DNA from 2 places in the uncultured Acetobacterium sp. genome. Region 1 is predicted to be linked to the other one. Evidence: predicted binding sites of a transcription regulator. Region 1 holds the regulator's gene; the other holds the start of a gene.
What was found. Region 1 encodes HrcA, which represses chaperone genes, less so after heat shock. Its sites were predicted from a motif close to TGTTAGCACTCNNNNNNNNNGAGTGCTAACA; they were not measured.

Region 1 (3,183 bases):
ATTATAAGTGATGACTATGTTATGATTATAGCATAAACTTAAGAAAAAAAGTCTTTAAAATGAGAGGAGTAATCATGAATACCATAAAAATTCAGGAACATGCCAGTAATCCACAAAAAACAGTGGGAATCTATTGCCATATACCATTTTGCCTAAAAAAATGTGCTTACTGCGATTTTGCTTCCTTTTCCTGTCTGGGTGAGGAGAAAATCACAGATTATTTTAAAGCCCTATATCAAGAAATAAAAAATTTTGCCGCAGTGAATATCGATTCGGTTAGGCCGGTCGTTGACACGATTTATTTTGGCGGTGGCACCCCATCCTCGGTTGCGGCTGAACATATTGAAAAAAGCCTGTTCCTTTTAAGGGAAGTCTTTGTGATTAAAGATGAGGCTGAGATCACGATCGAAATTAATCCGGGAACCTTAACCAAAGAAAAGGCCAGTCATTACAAAAAAGCGGGGATCAACCGGATCAGTATCGGCCTACAGGCCTGGCAGGACTTTCTGCTTAAAATCCTCGGTCGGGTTCACAGTCAGTCGGACTTTATTAAATCGATGGAGATTTTAAAAAGCACCGGCTTTGAAAACATCAGCGTCGATGTGATGGTGGGATTACCGGGTCAGAAGTTATTTGATGTGATCGAGACATTGACAGCGCTAATGGCGTTTTCGCCGACCCATCTGTCCTGTTACAGCCTGATTTTAGAGCCAGGCACTCCAATGGCCAACTGGGTTGAGGCAGGACAGCTTAATCTGCCGGATGAAGATGAGGAGCGGGAAATGCATTGGGCAGTGGATGCTTTTCTAAAGGAACAGGGCTACGCGCACTATGAAATCTCCAGTTACTGTAAACCGGGCTATCAAAGCCGCCACAATCTTAAATATTGGGAGCTGGCAAGCTATCTGGGCTTTGGCCTGGGTGCCCATGGTTACTATAATGGCAGGCGTTACGGCAATACCACTAAACTCAGTCAATATATTGATCGATTAACAGCCGGAGAATCCCCGGGAAGTTTAGAGCCGCTGATGGAAGCCCAGGAAATGATGAGTGAGTGGATGTTTTTAGGTTTGCGCAAGCTGGCTGGAATTCGGGAGGCTGATTTTATCGCCCGCTTTGGTCAGAGTTATTTTGTCTCTTATGGAGAAGTAATCAAGCCGCTGATTGCCGATGGCTTGTTGCAATGGGATGGCGTGGATTTAAAGCTGACACCGCGAGGACAAGACTTTGCCAATCAGGTATTTATGGCCTTTTTATAGATGAAATCAGATCAAAAAAATATCTTAAGAAAACTTTAAAAGGTGAGTAAGCTATTATAGAAACTAGTTGACAAAGTAGGAGCAGGATGTTATATTTAATTCAGATGTTAGCACTCGATTATTGTGAGTGCTAATAACGAGGTGAATCATGGAACTTAATGCACGTAAAAAGAAAATACTCGAAGTGATCATCCGTGATTACATCAATACCGCCGAGCCGGTTGGCTCCCGTACCCTTTCAAAAAGATGTAACCTGGGCATCAGCCCGGCGACCATCCGTAATGAAATGGCCGATCTTGAGGAATTAGGTTTTCTGGTTCAACCCCATACCTCTTCGGGACGGATTCCAACCCAGCAGGCCTATCGCTATTATGTGGATGAAATCATGGAGATTCAGAAACTTGAGAAAATGATCCGAACCGATATTCATCGCGGATTTTTGGATCACAATACCGAACTGGGGCCAACGATGTCCCATACGGCGCAGGTTCTATCACAGTTAACCAATTACACTGCGGTGGTTCTGGCACCTCGGGTTACAAATTTTAATTGCAAGCATGTTCAGATTGTTTCTTTAATTAAAAACAGGGTACTTATGGTAGTAGTGACCCAGGAGGGGATGGCCAAGAATATTGAGGTAACCCTTTCCCAGGAGGTTGACGCGATTCTGGCGCTAAAGCTTTCCAACGTGATCAATGGATTCTTGAAAAACACCATTCTCAGTGACATGAGTTCGGAGCTGATTGATCAGATTCAGGAAATGTCGCCAGCTGAAAGTAAGCTGATCCATGAGATTATCCCCCACCTCAAGAAAGCCTTAATGGAGGATGACTCAGAAGTTCACTCGACTGGGCTAACGAACCTTTTTAATTATCCGGAATTTAGTGATGTCAATAAGATCAAACAACTGATCAATATTGTCCAGGAAAAACAGGTATTGTCAGAAATGATGACATCCAAGGATGGCAATCGGGTCATTCGGATCAAAATAGGCAGCGAGAATGACAATGAAAATCTTAAGGATTTTAGCATTATCACCTCCACTTATGAACTGGATGGGGAGATGATGGGTGCCTTTGGGGTTATCGGGCCGACCCGGATGAACTATGACAATGTATCGTCAGTGCTTAATTACATTCGCAATGAGTTAAATTTACATATCTCAAATTTATTAATGAAATAGGTGATTATATGATAAAAGAAGAGGGAATCAAAACAGAAGAAATCAAAACAGAGACCATCGAAGAAAATGATAAAACCCGGATAGATGAAGCCGAACCGCTAACTGACGAGGAATTAACAGATGAAATTGACGAAGCGGTATCGCCAGAAGAGGTTTTGAAAGAGATTGTAAAGGAGGATGAGGCTATCTTGAATCGACTGGTTCGACTTCAGGCTGATTTTGAAAATTTCAAAAAGCGCAGTCAAAAAGAAAAAACAGAAATGTATCAGTTTGCATCAGAAAACTTTGCGACTAAGCTGTTGCCAGTTATGGACAACTTAGAACGAGCCGAAGCCGCCTTAACCGATGCCAGCGAGGAAGCCAGGGGTTATATTGACGGATTAGATATGGTTTTTAGACAGCTCAAGGATGTCCTTAAAGAAGAAGGTCTAGAAGAAATTGTTTGTGAAGGTCCCTTCGATCCGAATCTCCACCACGGTGTGGCGGTCGGTGCGGATGACGAAAAGGAAGACCAGGATATTATTGATGTTTTCCAAAAAGGCTACAAATTTAAGGGTAAGGTGATCCGGCCAGCGATGGTTAAGGTTTGCAGCAAATAAAAACATAGTAAATTAAGTTAATAGAATAAAGCAATATAAGTTGAATAAAATATTGTCCCGTAGGGGCGATCCGTGATGACCAAGGGGTCAGACCTTCGCCCGCACACTGCACAATTGGCAGTTCAACTTGCAAAAGTTTAAT
Region 2 (3,183 bases), on a different contig from region 1:
AATGCGAAAGGAGCTTAGCGGATTTCGCATGGTGCAGCAAACAACTGATTAACAATTGATCGGTACGGTAAATTTAAGATCCTGTGTCTCAATCAAACGCCTGGCTACATCAGTTTGCTGATGTTTTTGGTAAAGGCAACCACGTCGTCAAGGGGCAATCCGGCAATCAGGCGCGCCTGATTGTAAAGCAGCTCGGTGTAAAGGGCAAACTGCTCATCATCTGCTTCAAAGTAGGTCTGCAGTTTTTGATAAACCGGATGGTTCTTGTTGATTTCCAGCACTTTCTTGGCCTTGACATCGCCACCCTGGGGCATCGTGTTTAAGGTCATTTCCATTTCGATTGAGAGATCCCCTTCGGTCGAAAGATAAGCCACGTCATCTTTCAGGTGAGCCGTCGTTTTTACCTTGACGACCTCATCGCCGATCAGGTCTTTCATTTTCTCCAGTAGTTTTTCATCGGCTTCAGATGTTTCGGTATCCTCATCGGTTTGATTGTCTTCCGGTGCTTCCAGACCCAAATTCTGGCTGGAAACCGAACGGAATTCCTTATCCAGATATTGTCGTAAGGTCTGAGTCACAAATTCATCAATGGTTTCGGTTAAGTAGAGAATCTCATAGTCTTTATTCTTAATAATTGAAACCTGAGGCAGTTTTTCAAGCTGGCTAACCGATGAACCAGTGGCATAATAAATGTATTTCTGATCTTCCGGCATCCGCTCCACATATTCTTTAAGGGTGACCAGCTTGCCTTCTTTAGACGAATAAAAGAGCAGGAAGTCTTGGAGTTTATCCTTGTCCTGTCCCCATTTATCGTAGGTGCCGACCTTGATCTGATTGCCAAAGGCTTTAAAGAATTTCTCATAGGTTTCACGATCATTTTCGAGCATTTTTTTAAGTTCTTCTGAAATTCGGGTATCGATTTTACGGCTGATCAACCGCAGTTGACGATCTTGCTGCAGCATTTCCCGGGAGATATTCAGTGAGATATCCTCGGAATCTACCACCCCTTTGACAAAACTAAAGTAATCTGGCAACAGCTCACTGCATTTTTCCATAATCAGGACGCCGTTTGAATAAAGTTCCAGCCCTTTTTCATAGTCTCTGGTATAGTAATCAAAGGGTGCCTGACCGGGGATATAAAGGATCGCTTTATAACTCATCGCCCCTTCAATACTCAGGTGGACATGCGCCAGCGGCGCATCAAAGCCCAGCCGCTTGTCGTGATAGAAATTGTTGTAATCCTCATCGGTCAGCTCGTTTTTATTTTTTCGCCAGATCGGGATCATCGAGTTCAGAACATCATCTGCCAGATAGGTTTCATATTCGGGATTTTCACTGTCTTTGGTGTCTTCCTTGACCCGGCTCTTTTCCTCCACCATCTTGATGGGGTAACGGATAAAGTTGGAGTAATGCTCAACCAGGTGGCGGATCCGATAGGGTTCTAAATAATCGTCGTAGTTATTATCCTCAGAATTTTCTTTGAGATAGAGGGTGATTTTTGAACCATGAGTGCTACGGGTGCCGGGTTCAATGGTATAACCATCAGCTCCTTCCGAAATCCAGACAAATGAGCTGTCACTGTCAAGCGCCTTTGATTCGACCTCAACCTTGTCGGATACCATAAAGGCCGAATAGAAGCCGACGCCAAACTGGCCAATGATATCAAAATCTTCTTCCATTTCCTGGTCGTTCTTAAAATCGCTGGAGCCGCTTTTGGCAATGGTGCCCAGGTTGTCTTCTAGTTCCGCTGCGGTCATCCCGATTCCGGTATCTTCAATGGTCAGGGTGCGGTTATCCTTGTTGGGATGAATGCGGATGTAATAGTCGTCCTTATTAAAGGTTTTATCTTTGTCGGTTAATGTTTTGTAGTAAACCTTGTCGATGGCGTCGGATGCATTTGAAATCAATTCTCTTAAAAATATTTCCTTGTTGGTGTAAATCGAATGGATCATCAAATCCATCAAACGCTTGGATTCTGATTTAAACTGCTTTTTTTCCATAACATACCTCTTCTTCATCTTGTCTTGTGTTAGCACTCTTTCTTTAAGAGTGCTAACAATATTGTAAGTAACTTTACTAAAAGTGTCAACACTTTTAATGATTCTTTAAGGCTAAATAGTCATTGAGTATTCTACTTATCTGATAAAACTTTTCATAAAAATAAAATGCCCGGACAATCATCCTTGCCGGGCATTACTTTTACAGTTTAAATTCAGTGGTAAAACGTCTGATCGCTTCTTCGGTGTTTTCCTTGCTGCCGAAGGCGGTCAGTCGGAAATAACCTTCGCCATTGGGGCCAAAACCGACACCCGGTGTTCCAACAATGTTGACCTCGTTAAGCAGTTTGTCAAAGAAGCCCCAGGAGTCCAGGCCTTCCGGTGTTTTTAACCAGATATAAGGCGCATTCACCCCGCCAAAAACTTCAATCCCAGTACTGGCGACTCCTTCTCGAATCATTTTGGCGTTATGCATATAATATTTTACGAGTGCCTTAATCTGCTCTTGACCAGCTTGCGTATAAACAGCTTCCGCACCCTTTTGAATAATATAAGGAACCCCATTAAATTTGGTACAGTGTCGGCGGTTCCACAGCTTATTGATTTCAACCGGTTGGCCCGCTTGGGTATAGCCCATCACTTCTTTAGGAACTACCACATAAGAGCAGCGGGTTCCGGTGAAGCCGGCATTTTTGGAGAAGCTTCGGAATTCGATGGCTACTTCTTTGGCGCCGTCAATTTCGTAAATGCTATGCGCCACATCGTCTTCCTGAATATAGGCTTCGTAGGCGGCATCGTATAGAATTATGGCCTGGTTGGCTTTGGCGTAGTCGACCCATTTTTTTAGCTCTGTTTTATTAATCGTGGTGCCGGTCGGGTTATTAGGGAAACACAGATAAATCAGATCCACCTTTTCGGTTGGCAATTGCGGCACAAAGCCGTTCTCAGCGGTGCAGGCCATATAGACCATCTCGCTCCACTTACCGTCGGCGCCTAATGTTCCACTGCGGCCAGCCATGACATTGCTGTCGACATAGACCGGGTAAACCGGATCGGTGATCGCGATTTTGGTATTCTGGCTGAATATTTCCTGAAAATTGGCAGTATCGCTTTTGGAACCATCACTGACAAATATTTCGTCAGTGGCCAGCTCAACCCCCCGGCTTTTAAAATCAAACGCCACAAT

Region 2: htpG (molecular chaperone HtpG) is a predicted target of HrcA. The motif match lies at 2,028-2,058, and genes of this name have one in related genera.

The regions. Positions count from the first base shown of each region.
Region 1 is NZ_CAKMJU010000110.1:8,197-11,379, reverse strand. Features, by position in the region: gene hemW (radical SAM family heme chaperone HemW) at 75-1,259, shown strand; gene hrcA (heat-inducible transcriptional repressor HrcA) at 1,408-2,442, shown strand; gene grpE (nucleotide exchange factor GrpE) at 2,451-3,041, shown strand.
Region 2 is NZ_CAKMJU010000065.1:4,382-7,564, forward strand. Features, by position in the region: gene htpG (molecular chaperone HtpG) at 105-2,000, opposite strand; partial or broken gene QZ998_RS10165 (LL-diaminopimelate aminotransferase) at 2,200-3,183, opposite strand, start outside.